One region of the Paenarthrobacter sp. OM7 genome, then DNA from elsewhere that is predicted to be linked to it. Evidence: riboswitches for the same ligand, from Rfam matches in the RefSeq annotation. Region 1 holds a riboswitch; the other holds the start of a gene.
What was found. A riboswitch is a leader RNA that binds a small molecule or an ion and turns the genes downstream of it on or off. The one in region 1 is predicted to bind cyclic di-AMP.
Positions count from the first base shown of each region.

Region 2: it holds a riboswitch for cyclic di-AMP, as region 1 does, so the genes downstream of both, QEH68_RS05275 (M23 family metallopeptidase) here and QEH68_RS19585 (hypothetical protein) in region 1, are expected to answer to the same signal.

Region 1 is NZ_CP123579.1:4,255,387-4,263,043, reverse strand. Features, by position in the region: gene QEH68_RS19600 (hypothetical protein) at 1-1,090, opposite strand, end outside; gene ald (alanine dehydrogenase) at 1,312-2,430, opposite strand; gene QEH68_RS19590 (helix-turn-helix domain-containing protein) at 2,639-3,853, shown strand; gene QEH68_RS19585 (hypothetical protein) at 4,041-5,342, opposite strand; cyclic di-AMP (ydaO/yuaA leader) riboswitch at 5,345-5,489, opposite strand; gene QEH68_RS19580 (ATP-dependent DNA ligase) at 5,734-6,798, shown strand; gene QEH68_RS19575 (DUF6480 family protein) at 6,817-7,089, opposite strand; gene QEH68_RS19570 (alpha/beta hydrolase) at 7,160-7,657, opposite strand, start outside.
Region 2 is NZ_CP123579.1:1,124,262-1,131,918, forward strand. Features, by position in the region: gene QEH68_RS05260 (MFS transporter) at 1-371, shown strand, start outside; gene serC (phosphoserine transaminase) at 455-1,585, opposite strand; gene QEH68_RS05270 (metal-dependent transcriptional regulator) at 1,878-2,573, shown strand; cyclic di-AMP (ydaO/yuaA leader) riboswitch at 2,758-2,998, shown strand; gene QEH68_RS05275 (M23 family metallopeptidase) at 3,003-3,833, shown strand; cyclic di-AMP (ydaO/yuaA leader) riboswitch at 3,959-4,140, shown strand; gene QEH68_RS05280 (C40 family peptidase) at 4,145-4,891, shown strand; gene QEH68_RS05285 (NlpC/P60 family protein) at 4,991-5,764, shown strand; gene QEH68_RS05290 (HNH endonuclease) at 6,018-6,518, shown strand; gene QEH68_RS05295 (NTP transferase domain-containing protein) at 6,561-7,466, shown strand; gene QEH68_RS05300 (molybdopterin molybdotransferase MoeA) at 7,463-7,657, shown strand, end outside.

The DNA of each region.
Region 1 (7,657 bases):
TGGCACCCGCGCCGAGGGTCAGTCCGTCTTCGTCCATGGAAGCCGTAAAGAAGTGACCCTCCCCGGCTCCGGCGGCAACTGTTGCGTTGAGGGTCAGCGTCTGGCCCAAAACTTCGACGTACCGGCTCCCGGTCAGTTCCGCTCCGGCACCTGCGCTGAAGGCTGTACCGGTTGTCTCGCTGCCCTTGACGCTCAGCTCGCCTTCGCCGGCGCTTGCCCAGGCACCGGCGCGCAGTTCTCCGCCCTGCCCCAGGGAGAACAGCCCTCCGGCGAAGTCGGTCTTGTTATCCATCGTGACCTTCTGACCGGCAAAACCCTCACCGCCCGCAGAAAACAGGAATGGGCTGGTCGCTTCGGCGTGTGCGCTGGCCTCTACTCCGGTCATCATTCGCGTGGTAGAGGTGTTGGTGACCCAGCCATCGAAGAAGTCGGACCGCACGGTGGTGGTGTTCTCGGCCCCTGCAAAAGCTTCGCCGGTGGCGCTGGCATGGGGGAGCCGCAGCCCGGAGGGCACGCTTGCATCGAACTCGCCGTTGGCGCGCGCTCCGATGAATGTTTCGTTGGTGACAGTGGTGTCCACCGGCCCGTATCCGGATTTCGCTGTCCACGTCATCTCACCGCCAGTGGACGCATCACCGGAGCCACCAATCGCGATTCCGCCCGGCCCCATGGATCCGTGCGTTTCGCCCGATGCCTGACTGTCGAATCCGCCCTTGCCTTCCACAGTGACCGGACCGAAGGTGGTGGGATCAAAAGTGAACCCCAGCGGCCCTGAGGGGCTTCTGCCCTTTCCGTCACCAAGCCCCCGTCCCGCCCCGCCCAGCGAGGCTTGCTCCTGCTGGTCGGCATTGAGTTTCAGGGCGCGGGCGTTGTCCTTGAGGCAAACCGCTGCCGCACCGAGCCGTCCGTACAGCTGGCTGTGCCAGTTGCTGCGGAATTGCTCGGCATCGTTTCCCCGCCAATAGTGGCCATTCTGGATGAGCACATTGAGCTGCTGTTGAAGTGTGGTGATCTTCTCAGCTTCGGAGTCCATCACTGCCGAGAGTCGGCGGAGATCACCGACGTCGGCGCCTACCAGTCCCTGCCCCATTATGTACTCAGCCCCATCACGTATCCCCTGAACGTAGCGACATTGGTAAAAACCTGCGGACCAGTCGTGGCACCAGGCGTCTCCCGAGCATAACTACTGCGGAACAGGGCTGCCATGGGGAGAACTACCGGGGTGGATAACGTTGCGGGTTAAACCGCGACGGCGGGGTGCGGCTTCGTGTGGAAGCCGCACCCCGCCGTCGTGTTTGTTAGGCCTTGGAACTACGCGGAGACCAGGGTGTGCCAGTCGTTGACGAGGGGCAGGTTGTGCGCCTCGGAAACGGAGTGGTGTGCCACGTGGCCGGCGGCGATATTGAGGCCGGCAGCCAGCGCGGGGTCGCGGTCGAAGGCAGCCTTGACGCCCAGGTTGGCCAGTGCCACGGCGTAGCGCAGGGTGACGTTCGTCAGTGCGTACGTGGAGGTGTTGGGAACAGCGCCAGGCATGTTGGCAACGCAGTAGAAGATCGAGTTGTGGACCTTGTACGTCGGTTCCTGGTGGGTGGTGGGGTGCGTGTCCTCGAAGCAGCCGCCCTGGTCAACAGCGATGTCCACCAGGACCGAGCCCGGCTTCATGCGGGCAACGAGCTCGTTGGTGACCAGTTTGGGAGCCTTGGCGCCCGGGATCAGGACGGAACCGATGACGAGATCTGCATCGATGACTGACTTCTCGATCTCGTAAGCGTTGGAGGCAACGGTCTTCAGGCGGCCCTGGTAGAGGGCGTCGAGTTCACGCAGCCGGTTGATGTTGATGTCCATGATGGTGACATCAGCACCAAGGCCCAGCGCCATGGCAGCGGCGTTGGTTCCTGCAACGCCGGCGCCGAGGACAACAACCTTGGCCGGGCGGACACCCGGTACGCCGCCCAGGAGGACGCCCTTGCCACCGGCGGGAGCCATCAGCGAGGAAGCGCCCACCACGACGGACAGGCGGCCTGCTACCTCGGACATCGGAGCGAGCAGCGGAAGGGTGCGGCCTTCCTGCACGGTTTCGTAAGCGATGGCCGTGACGCCGGAGTTGATGAGCTCGGCGGTGAGCTCGGGTTCTGCGGCGAGGTGCAGGTAGGTGAAGAGGATGAGGCCCTTGCGGAAGCGGTGGTACTCGGCCGCGATGGGCTCCTTGACCTTCATGACCATGTCCGCACGGCCCCAGACGTCGTCAGCTTCGTTGACGATTTCGGCGCCGGCGATCGAGTATTCCTCGTCGGTGATGCCCGAGCCGAGGCCTGCGCCACGCTCAACCAGAACGGTGTGTCCATGGGTGCGGAATTCGTGGACACCTGCGGCCGTGATGGCTACGCGGAACTCGTTGTTCTTGATTTCTTTGGGGACGCCGATGATCATCTGTGGGCTCCATCGTTAGCGGCCTTTTCGGCCGAAAATGTGTTGCGGGCTGTGATTCCAGAATAAATCCGGCTGTGAGGCAGGCGACATGGGTTTTGCCGCGCACAGGCGGAGGCGCCCCGGAAACTCAAGGATCTTCACCTCTGCAGCTCGACATTTGTCGAGCCCTGGAGCGTCAGGTGTCGCCTGCTGTTGGTACGCTTTTCTGATGCAGCAGGACGTGGAACAGATCGTTGAACGCGTGGCGTTGAAGCTGGGCCGCGGCCTGTCCCTCGAAGACCTCGACGGCGTCCTCCTCGCGTACAGCTCCAACCAGTCGCACGCCGACCGCGTCCGCGTGAACTTCCTCCTCAGCAAGCGTGTCCCCAGCGACGTCAGCGCGTGGCAACTGTCCCACGGCATCGCCACGGCGGTGCGTCCCGTCGTCGTTCCCGCCAACGAGGAACTCGGAATGTTGGGCCGCGTCTGCGTGCCGCTCCTGGTGCGCGGCTTCCGCGTGGGCTACTTGTGGGTCCAGCTGGACGTTGAAGAGCAAAGCCCGACGGCGATACTCGCCGAGTTGCCCGGCGTGCGTGATGAGTTGGACCTGTTGGCGGGTTTGCTCCTCGATTCAAACACTGCAGAGTCGGAATTCCGGCGCAGGCGTGAGCAGGAGTTCCTCTCGGCCTGCAGTGGCGAATCGAATGCCGTGGCGGCCGTGGCCGGGTGGAAGGAGATCCAAGGCCGCGGTCCATGGCAACTGGTGACCATCCTGGACGCGGACGGCGCGAGGTCCGACGTCGATCCCCTCGCCGCAACCCTGACGCACCGAACAGCTGCACTGCAGTCCACCATCGGCGTCAACGCTGCGTTGTTCAGCGCCGGAACGGAGACGCATTCCGTGGTCCTGTTTCGAGAGTCCGGTGGTCGGGCGGACCACGCCCAGGTGCTGGTCCACTATCAACTGGAACTCGCCAAGCGCTCCGGCAGGGCGGTGGACCGGGTAATCCTGGGCATCAGCGAGCCGTTCCAGGTGATCCGGCAGCTCGCAGGAGCGTACCGGCAGTCCAAGGTTGCAGCGCAGGCTGCCGCCGTCGATCAACCCCTCGGCGAGCTCGTGGACAGCCGGGCCGTAGGCGTCTATCAGCTCTTCGACCGCTTGCTGGCGCCCGGAGGTTGGGACGACACAGGTTCCGTGCACTTCCGAACGCTGGAGGACCAGGACAAGAACGGCGAACTCCTGCCCGTCCTGGAACTCCTCTATGACAGTGATGGTTCAGTGCAGGACGTCGCTGCCAAACTCCATCTCCACAGGAGCAGCATCTACAACAGGCTCGGCCGGATCCGGCAGCTCATCGGCGCTGACCCGTTGAGCGGAGTGATCCGCGTCGAATTGCACGCTGCCTTGAAAGCCCGCCGCTGGGCCGGCAGGCCGCGGATCTGAGGTTGTCAAGAACAATGAGCAGGCGCCCGGTGCGGGCGCCTGCTCATTGGTATGGTCTTGCTTTACGGGCGCCTCAGCCGCTGGCAGCTCCAGCGGCCCAATCGACGCCGGAACGTGGCCGTCCGGCTGCTGCTGCAGTACCGGCTGTGCCATCCCACATGCGTGGTGGTGCGTGGCAAGCGGGTGCTCATTTGAGGGTGTCCTTTGCCGCGTCAAGGATTTCTTCAAGTGCCGTCCCGGAGGGCTGCGGCGCGGTGGCCGCACTGGGCTTGCCCGAGGGCTTGGGTTTGGTGGTCTGCGTGGGAGTCCCCGTCGGCGTGGGGGTAGGAGCCGGCGTGGGTGTGACCGTCGGTGTGGTTGTGGGCGTCGGCGTCGTGGGTGGCGTGGTGATCGTGTCCGACGGCACCTCGCTGGGTGCCGGCGCCGGCTGGGTGGGGATCGGGCTGGCGGTGGCCGGGTCCGCGGCGATGGTTGACGGCACTGCGGACGGGACCCATACGGGGTCGGCCAAGGAAACTTTCGGGGTGGGAACCGACGACGGCGACCCTGGTGCGGGTGCCTCCGGAACCGTGGCCGGTTGGCCGCCTGCCGACGTCGCAGCAGCTGACGCGGAGGGCGATGATGCCCTTGAGTAGGAGGCGCTGGGCGCGGGAGCCGCGGAGCCTGAATTCCGGTCGGCGCCGCTGGCTTCCTGGGAGGGGGTCTCCTGGCCGAAGAATGGCAGCTCGAGGGCCTGCCCCAGGGTACCGGCTGTCAGGACCAACCCGAGGGCGCCGGCCACCACGGCCATGCGCTGGCTCATGTGTTTGACGGATGCAGCTTTCCGCAGGACCGTATGGGGTTCCCGGCCCGGCGAAGAGCCGCCAAAACCCGACTTGGCGGCCGTGGGCGCAGCTGCCGGTTTGCGTAGGTCCTTGCGGCTCGCCAGTGCTGCCGAGGCCGTTGCGGCCGCCGCGACCTGGGCAGGGGACTTGCCCCGCGGTGGCTCAGTGCGGGCGGACTCGGCCACCACCGGAATGGCGGCAGTTACGGGCTCCGGGGTGTCGGGTTCCTGAGAACCGTGGTTCGGGGCGGCCTGCTGCACGATGGGAATGGCCGCGGTAGGAGGCCCTGGCGTAGTGGAGGCCGGAGCTGCAGCCTGTGCTGCCTCCACGACGGGAATCGCCGCAGTTGCGGGTTCCTCCTGTGCGGCCGTTTCCGGTGCCGGCTGCGAGGCCGGTGCTTCAGGCGCGATCACGGCCCGTGCCGCACGCTCCCGCTCGGCCGCGCGCTCGGCCGCGCGCGCGGCTGCACGCGTGGTGGGTGTTGCGACGGCTGGGATAGCCGCAGTGGCGGCCTCCGGCGTCGTGCTTGTCGTTCCGGGTGCGGCCACAGTGTCTGGCTGCGCGCTGAGGGGGGATCCGCTGGGGTGGGCCCGACGGCGTCCGGTTGGCTTGGTGCGCCCGCGTTCAGTCTCGGCGCGGCGCGGCTGATCCATGGTTGGGGACATGGTGGTTGCCTCTCAACGCCTTCGAGGTTAGCTGTCGGGTTCGGACGAGGCCGTCCGGCCGCCGTAGCGGCTTCACCCCAAGGACTTGGGAAAGTCCGGGAACTTTTGGGTCCCCCGCCTCTGCCGCGGGTCTGGCGGATTCCGGAATGCGGCAGAGCTCGGCGTCATTCCGGAAGCGGCCCAGCGGAGATACGGGTCGCCCTACGACGGTACATGAGCCGGAAAGTAAAGTCACATTAATATAACGGACGGTAGGCCTCCCCGGATGAGAGGGTCCTGGCGCTTAGGCTTCGGGGCCGGCGCTGGGAGCTCCCGGTGCGGCAGCCACCACGGCCAAGATATCCATCGCCTGGGACTAGCTTCCGCGTGCACCGGCAGGTAGACATTGTCTATGGACCTGCCTGTGATGCCACCCGTCTCGCCCATGCTCGCCAAATCCGTTCCGGCCATCCCCGATGTTGGGCACTACGAGCCCAAGTGGGACGGCTTCCGGACCATAGTCTTCAAGGACGGCGATGAGATCATTCTGGGCAGTCGCAACGAGAAACCCATGACCCGCTACTTTCCCGAACTGGTGGAGGCGCTGCGGAAGAACCTTCCGGACAAATGCGTGATCGACGGCGAGATTGTCCTGATCGAGGGCAACCGGCTGGAGTTCGAGGTGCTGCAGCAGCGGATCCACCCCGCGGACAGCCGGGTCCGGATGCTCGCCGAGAAGACTCCGGCGTCCATGATCGCGTTCGATATCCTTGCCCTCGGCGATGACGACCTGATGGGCACTCCCTTTTCGGAGCGTCGGGCCATCCTGGAACATGCGCTCGCCAAGGCGGAGCCGCCCGTTTACGTCACCCCTGCAGTCACGGACCTTGAGCGTGCAAAGGAATGGTTCGTGCAGTTGGAAGGCGCAGGCCTGGACGGTGTGCTGTCCAAGCCCCTGGATGGGACGTATTTGCCCAACAAGCGCGTGATGTTCAAGACCAAGCACGAGCGCACTGCGGACTGCGTGGTGGCCGGCTTCCGCTGGCACAAGACCGCGAAAGTTGTGGGGTCCATGCTGTTGGGTCTTTATAACGACGCCGGCCGGCTCCAGCATGTGGGGGTGGTGGCCTCCTTCCCCATGGCCCGCAGGGAAAGCCTGGTAGCTGAGCTCGAGCCGTATCAGGTTGAACTGGGCGAGCATCCCTGGGGTGAGTGGGCCAGCCAGGGCGACGGAGCCGGCGGTTCCAGGATTCCCGGTGCCCAAAGCCGGTGGAGCGCGGGCAAGGATTTCTCGTTTGTGCCCCTGCGTCCCGAGCTGGTCATCGAGGTGGCCTACGACTACATGGAGGGCGAGCGGTTCCGGCACACCACGCAGTTCAGGCGGTGGCGGCCGGACCGAACGCCGGAGAGCTGCACTTACTCCCAGTTGGAAGAGCCGGCGGATTATGATCTTGGGGAGCTCCTGGGGCTGCCGTAGCTTGGCGCCCGCAGTTGCTTACTCCTCGTGTCCTTGGTCGCTGCTCATGCTGCCCTCGGCCGGCGGGGTTTCTCCCGGAGGCACTCCTCCGCCGGGTTCCAAGCCCGTGACGTTTCCGTCGAGGGGATCGGGGTTGGAGGATGCGGCGGGGTCCTCTTCTTCGTCCTGGCGCAATTCGGGGTCGGCGTTGACGTCATCCTTGGTGGTGGCCGGGGGCGTTGCGGCACCGTAGGGGCCAGTGGCGCCGGTTGCGCCGAAGCCTTGCTCGTCCTTGTTATCTCCAGTGTTCACGATCGGCCCTTTCGTAAGCAAACTTACTAATGCGATGGCTTCGCCAGCCTAGCCGGGACGCGTGGACTCATCAAGGCGCCTGGCCGTGAAGCGCTGTCGCTGCAACGAAACTCCGGATGGCGTCCGCCACGGCCTGGGGCCGCATGTGTTGCGCTACATGCCCGACGCCGGGGATCTCCACCAAGCGCCCCTGGTCAACGGCCCTCGAAAGCCGAAGCGACCAGTCCGGGCCGGCCACGTTGTCGCGGCTTCCCCTTAGGACCAGCACAGGGACCTTGATACCAGCCAAGCGTTTCTCGGTGGGGTACGTCATCATCACCGGCAGTTCAGTAAGGTACCAGCGCGGACCGCAGCGGAGATAGTCCGACGTGACGATCAAATTGGAGGAGGGGCTTTCGCGGAGCATCCCGTCAAGGAGAAGAGCCACGGACTGGCGCCTCACGTTTTTGTGCCGCGAATCAACCACTGGCCCCATCAGCACCACCTGGCGGACCCGATCCGGTGAATGCAAAGCCGCCTCGATAACAAACTGCGCACCCATCGAATGGCCCACCAAAACGTACGAACC
Region 2 (7,657 bases), 1.6 Mb from region 1:
TTCCCTGTGGCCTGTTCGCCCTGACACTGATCACCAGCGCCAACGGCTACGTGCAGTCCACCACCGAAGCTGTCATGCGCGGGCGGGTCATGTCCTTGTACATGGCCATCTTCATGGGTGGCACTCCCATCGGGGCGCCGCTGGTGGGGTGGGTGGCCAATGTTGGCGGGCCGCGGTGGGCCGTGGGCGTTGCAGCGTTGGCCGGCGTCAGCGCCGCCGTCGTGGGCTTGGCCTGGATCATCCGGGCAAAGCAGCTGCGGCTGCGTTTCGACCGCCGTGCCCGTGGCCTGCGCCATTTCCGGGTGGAGTCGTTGCTGGCCCGCCCGGTCACCGACGAGGACGACGACGGCGGCCCGGGGCCGGTTCGTTAGTCAGGCCCTCGAGGGCCGTGGTGTTAAACGGCAGCGGCGCCGTCCGGAACATTCCGAACGACGCCGACTGACAGCCTGTGGTGCTACTTCTTCAGTTCGCCAACCACGTAGTCGATGCTGGCAAGCAGGGCGGAAACGTCGTCCGGTTCAATGGCGACAAACGTCGCGATGCGCAGCTGGTTGCGGCCAAGCTTGCGGTACGGCTCGGTGTCCACCACACCGTTGGCGCGCAGGACCTTGGCGATGGCTGCGGCATCAATGGAGTCGTCGAAGTCGATGGTAGCGATGACGTTGGAGCGGTCTTCGGCGTTGGTGACGAACGGCGTCGCGTACTCCGAGGCCTCGGCCCAGGAGTAGATGCGGTTGGCGGAGTCCGCCGTGCGCTTGCTGGCGAAATCCAGGCCACCGTTGCTGTTGAGCCACTGCACCTGGGCGTCCAGGGTGACCAACGTGGACAGGGAAGGCGTGTTGTACGTCTGGTTCAGCTTGGAGTTGTCGATAGCCGTCTGCAGGTCCAGGAAGTCCGGGATCCAGCGGTCGCTCGCCTTGATCCGTGCCGCACGCTCCAGTGCGGCGGGGGAGAAGAGGCCCAGCCAGAGACCACCATCGGAGGCGAAGTTCTTCTGCGGTGCGAAGTAGTAGACGTCAGACTCTGAGACGTCGACATCCAGCCCGCCGGCAGCAGACGTGGCGTCCACCAGGACGAGGGCGCCTTCGTCAGCCCCCTCGACGCGCTTGACGGGGGCAGCCACGCCGGTTGACGTTTCATTCTGGGGCCAGGCGTAGACGTCAACGCCGGCTTCGGCCTGTGCCACCGGGCGGGTGCCGGGTTCGGACTTGATGATGGAGGAAGCATCAAGGAACGGCGCCTTGTTGGTGGCAGCAGCGAATTTCGAACCGAATTCACCGAAGGAGAGGTGCTGTGCTTTCTTCTCTACCAGGCCGAATGCGGCGACATCCCAGAATGCCGTGGAACCGCCGACGCCGAGGACAACTTCGTATCCTTCGGGTGCACGGAAGAACTGGCTGAGGCCCTCCCGGACCGAACCCACAAGGTTCTTGACCGGAGCTTGGCGGTGGGACGTGCCAAGGATGGTGGACGACGCGGCAGACAGGGCCTCGATCTGTTCCGGACGGACCTTGGACGGTCCTGCGCCGAAGCGTCCGTCCTTGGGCAGCAGATCGGCGGGAATGGTGATGCTGTTGTCGCTCACGTGTGGCTCCAATGGGTATCGGCTAGAGATGGGTCGTGGCAGGTGGCATCAGCTGCCCCTTCGACACCCCAATTCTGCCTGACCCGGCGCGGAGGCAGGAACCTGTGGCCGTCATAGTCCGCCACGTGGAACGCAGGCCCACCATATGCGACCGGAATTATCCAGAGTAATTCCAAATAAGCTAGGCTGGTGGTTGGCGTTCATGGGGCGGCGGTGTACACCGCCCACCCGGCAAGGGACGCGGTACGGTGGAGATTACGCAAGGAACTGCGTTCGAGGAGAGCTGAGCTGGATGACGGATCTGATCGATACCACTGAGATGTATCTTCGGACCATTTTGGAGCTTGAAGAAGAGAACATTGTGGCTCTCAGGGCCCGCATCGCCGAGCGGCTGCGGCACTCCGGACCCACTGTTTCCCAGACCATCGGACGCATGGAGCGCGATGGCTTGGTGATTGTTTCCAATGACCGTCACCTGGAACTGACCGAAGCGGGGCGGAAACGCGCCACCGAGGTGATGCGAAAGCACCGCCTCGCCGAGCGTCTCCTGGCTGATGTCATTGGCTTGGACTGGGCCTATGTCCATGACGAAGCCTGCCGCTGGGAACACGTGATGAGCGAGCGCGTGGAGCGCCGGCTGTACGAACTCCTGGAGCACCCCACCGAATCCCCATATGGCAACCCCATCCCGGGCCTTGAAGCCCTCGGTGGCCTTGCCAGCCAGCCGTTTCCCCGCCTCGACGTCAACCTCCTGCAGGCCATGGACGGCTATGCACCGGATTCCCGGGTGGCAGTTACCCGCCTTGCGGAGCCCATCCAGGTTGAGCCTGAACTCCTTACCCAGCTGGATGAGGGTGGTATCCGCCCCGGCGCGGCCGTCTCGCTGGAGCGTGTAGGCGAGTACATTTCAGTCCGGGTCCCCGGCATTGAGGGTGCACTGGAACTTCCGCCCGAGGTGGCGGCGCACGTCTTCGTCTCCGTCGGCTGAGGCACCCTTCCCTTCACCCGGTGTCATATCTCACTTTTGAGCTCCAAGCGCGCGTGTGACCTGCAGTTTTTCAGGATTAGTGATAAGGGGCAGCCGCGCCACGCCTGTTCCTGTTGATAACGAATTTATTACTGCGAGCCTTAATCGCCTATAGTTATCTACTAGCGCTGATACCAAAGCGTTACCTGTTCCGGAGCCGAGCTCTGCCAGCGGAACAGGTGTGCCATCCACCACTGGCAGAGGCGGGGGAACCACAAGCGGCTGTCTAAAGAAGCAGCCTTGGGGTGAAGTCCGCAGCAGAAGTGCCCATTACGCAAGTCCCTCTTGGGATACCTGTGTGCCGTGAGCGCTTCGTGCGGACCGGGTCTTTGAACTCTCTGACCCGAATCCGACAGCTAACTTCGCAGGCTTTTTAGAGAGGAACAGAGTTTGACAACGCAGAACGTCAGGGGCCGCCGCCGCGCGTCCGGCCCCGCTGCTGAGCTGCGGCCAGCCCGCGTCGTATCGGAGATCCGGCCACGCGACACCGAACGCCAGGTGCGTCGCCGCAAGAGCCCGTTGCGCCAGGTTGCCGATTTCGCCGCAGCCAGTGGTGTAGGGCAAAAGGCCGGAGTTGCGCTTGCCGCCACCGGACTTGCCCTGACTGTCGGTCTGCCGGCCACCAGCCCGGTCATGGCAACCTCGGAATCCGGTCAGACCGAGTCGGCCCTGGCCGTCACCGGGGGCAGCCAGCCCGAGGTTTCCGCCGCTGCATCAGCCAAGATCGACTTCAGCCGTGCTGCGGTAGCTACCGCCGCCGACCCCGACGGCAAGCTGAAGCAGCTGCTCAGTGCGCAGTCCGCCGACAGCATCCAGCGTGCCTCGTCCACGGGCACCATGGCCAGCCCCCTGGACACCCTGACCACGGCTTCCCCGTTCGGCTACCGCATCAGCCCCCTCACAGGTGGTGCCGGTGACTTCCACCGCGGCCAGGACTTCGTGGCCCAGTGCGGCACCGCCGTCCATGCCGCGGCCAGTGGCAAGGTCACCTTTGCCGGATGGCACGAGTACGGCGGAGGGAACCGCGTGGTGGTAGACCACGGCAACGGCCTTGAGACCACGTACAACCACTTGTCGTCCTTCACCGTCAAAGTAGGCCAGACGGTCAGCCGCGGCGACACTGTAGCGCTGAGCGGCACCACGGGCGCCTCCACCGGCTGCCACCTCCACTTTGAAGTACAGGTCAACGGTGAAGTTGTTGACCCCATGGGCTGGCTCTAAGTCCAGTTGATGGTTGTCTCTCGCATTCGTGACACACCCCGTGACCTGAATGTGACATTCGCGTTCAACTGTTGTACCGTACAAAGCGCATCGGCTTTTTAGGGGGCCGGTGCACTTGAGTGGATTGCCTAGCTCTGCCACCACTCGAGGTCCGTTCGCATAAATCGTCTGGCAGGGGCGGGGGAACCACTTCTGGTCTTCGCAAGAAGGCCTTGGGGTTAAGTCGCAAAGCTTCCTTGAAGCAGCGTGGCCGGATGACTCCCATCCGAATCCGACAGCTCACCTCGCAGGCATTGGGAGAGGCTACCTTCGTGTCATCACGCACTACCCCTGCGCGCCACCGCGCCGAATCGGTTCGTACGAACCCCTTGAACACGCTTTCCAAGGCTGTTTCATCCAACGCCGGTACCGTTGGCCGTCAGGCCGTCGTACTGGCAGCAGCCTCAGGCCTCGTCCTCAGTGTCGGTCTGCCGGCCCAGGCAGCGGACACCGACGTTTCCAAGTCGGAAGCCTCCAGCACCCAGCAGATGGTCACCACTGCGGTAGTCACCGCAGAGCCCACCGCCACCGTTTCCTTCGAGAGCCCCGTAGTGGCCACCAAGGAAGCTCCCAAGGTTGTGCAGCGCGCTTCGCAGACCACCCAGCGCACCGCGGCCAACGGCAACCAGGCCACCGCAGGCGCCGTGACTGCGAAGTCGTCCGAAGCCAAGGATGCTGCTTCCAGCGCCGCCGCTTCCGGCCTCGCCGCGATCGCCTACACCGGAATCGGCCACCCTTACGTTTGGGGCGGCACCACGCCCAACGGATGGGACTGCTCCGGCTTCACCCAGTGGGTCTACGCCCAGGCCGGCATCAGCATCCCGCGCGTCAACGCCTGGACGGCCATGAAGCCCACCAGCACTCCTGTCCCCGGTGACCTGGTCATGCAGAACGGTGGAGCACACGTAGGCATCTACGTTGGCAACGGCATGATGATCAGCGCATTGAACCCGGGACAGGGCACGCTCCTGCACTCGGCTGCCTCCACGGGCACGTCCTCCTTCTTTACCCTCCGCTAGAAACAATCCGGTTCGGGGTTCGCCAGCATGCCCCCAAGTGCTGGCGCGCCAATGAGCCGCGTGTACCCCAACTGCACGCGGATACGAAAAGAGAAAACCATGACCAGTGCATCCAAGGTTGCACGGCATCGCGCTGAGGCCCCCAAGACCAGCTCGCTTGCCGTGATCGCCAAGGCCGTCAGTGAAAACGCCGGCGGCGTCGGCCGCCAGGCGGCTGTTATTGCCGCAGCTTCAGGCCTGGTCCTGACCGGCAGTGTTGCTGCCAACGCGGCCGACACCACCGTGGACCGTGAGTCCACCGCGACGTCCACCCTTGACGTCCAGTCGGTAGTCCAGGCCACCATCGCTGCGGACTCCACCGTTGCCATCTCCTACGAGCGCCCCGTGGTCACCACGGTGCAGGCTCCGGCCCCCGTAGAGAAGAAGGCTCCTGCGAAGGCAGAAACCAAGAAGGCAGCAGAAAGCACGGCAACTGCTGGCAACGCCACACTGGCCGTCAACACCGCGGCTCCTGAGGCAAAGGCTCCGGCCGCTGCAAGTGGCTTGGGTGCTGCAATTGCCGCTGCCGCCTATGCGCAGCTCGGCGTCACCCAGGACTGCACCATGCTGGTAACCAACTCCCTGGCAGCTGTTGGCATCAACTTCCACGACTGGCCGGCCGGCTACCTCTCCCTCGGCCGCACGGTCAGCGCAGCGGAAGCGAAGCCGGGCGACCTCGCCTACTACGCCAACGGCGGTCTGGCCGGACAGGCCCACATCGCTGTATACGTCGGCAACGGCCAGGCAGTCCACGGTGGATGGAACGGATCCACCACGGCACTGTTCAGCGTCAACGTAGGCTCCGGCCCGGTTTTCATCCGCGTGAACGGCTGATCCAGCCTTTGGTTTTGACAGCAACACCCCGCAGGCTCAGGCCGGCGGGGTGTTCTGCTTTTAAGGGACGGATTCGGCTCCACGCCTCTTAACCTCGCATGAACTCTTGGCGACACTGCACGGGAAACGACGGAAAAATTCGTTGATACGGCATATGAGTGCTTACCCTTATCTTGTCGATCCACAGCCCGTACAAGCAGAGGGCAGCCGGCCCTCGTGCCCCTGACGGGTGCGGCCGTGAAGAGGTACGTGCATGCGCACACTCGTTCTGAATGCTGGATATGAACCGCTGGCGGTAATAACATTCCGCCGGGCGCTGGTCCTTGTGTTGACTGGGAAAGCTAGCGTAGTGGCCGAAGGCGACGAGCCTGTCGTCGGGCCACAGGAGATTCTCGGACGCCCCTCCGTGATCCTCCTTAACCGCTACATCCGTCCCCGGTACAACAGGATTACCGCCGTGAGCCGACGCGGGGTCCTTCGCCGCGACGGCCATCGCTGCGCCTACTGCGGGAAAACAGCCCACACCATAGACCACGTCCACCCCAAATCCAGGGGCGGCGCGGATTCCTGGGAAAACCTGGTCGCGGCGTGTCTGAAATGCAACAACGCCAAGAGCGACCACACGCTGGCTGAAATGGGTTGGAAACTCCGTTTCACGCCTGGAGTGCCCCAGGGAACCATGTGGCAGATCAAAGAACTCGAGAAACCTGCGCCGGACTGGGACCCGTTCCTGTTGCCGGAATCCGCCGCCTGATCGATTTCTGCTGAACTCCGGCCGCCCCGGTAATCTGGGCGAATGGAGTTCAATGCCGTGATTCTGGCGGGTGGCAGGGCCACCCGCCTCGGTGGCGTGCCCAAGCCGTCGTTGATGTACGACGGCGGGACGCTCCTTTCGCACGCCCTGCAGGCGGCCCGGGGTGCGTCAGCTGTGGTGGTGGTAGGTCCTGACGCTTCAGAAACGGGCGGTGAGCCGTTACCGGTCGAGGTGCTGCGGGCCCGGGAGGAACCGGCATTTGCGGGTCCGGCCGCTGCTATTGCTGCCGGGTTGGCGGCGATGAAGGACAACGGAAACAACGCTCCCTGGACGCTCGTCCTGGCATGCGATATGCCGCACGTGTCCCGTGGCGTTTCGTTCCTCTGGAAAGCCCTGGAGGCCCACGCGGGGGTGGACGGTGCCATGGCTGTCTCGGCCGATGGCCGGAAGCAGCCCCTCCTTGGTGCCTACGGCACCAGTGCCCTCGAACGGGAAGTGGCTCAAGCTTCCGAAGGTTCCGGGTTAACGAACGCTTCAGTGTTCCGCCTGCTTGCTAGGCTGAACCTGCTGGAAGTAGCCGTCCCCCCAGGCTCCACGGATGACGTGGATACATGGGAGGACGCTGCGGCCCTGGGCATTGACTACAAGTTGGAGGCGGACGTGAAGAGCCAGGAAGAGACGCTCGAGGAATGGTGCCGCACACTGCTGCAGGCATTCGAGCTTGAAGGCGTTGAAGTGGACGTAAATGAAGTGCTCGCTGTTGCCGGAGTGGCGGCGCACTCAGTGGTGCGCCCCGCAGCGCCCTTGACCACCTTCATTGCCGGCTACGCGGCGGGCATGGCCCGCGGCATTGGCCAGGCAAGCGATGATGCGTCCATGAATGCCGCCTTGGAACTGGCCCGCAAAGTTGCCAAGGAGTACTCGGAGTCCGAGGCTGACGCCGAATGACGGAGGCCCCCGCCGAGGGCCATCACGCGGCACACACCTGGCAGGAGGCCCGGCAGCGGGCGTTCGATTGTGCCGCTCCCATCCCTCCGGCTCCTGTCCCGCTCAGGTCAGCCCTCGGCCGCACCCTCGCTGCCGATGCCCGGGCGGTGCAGGATATGCCGCACTACGCTTCCTCAGCCATGGATGGGTGG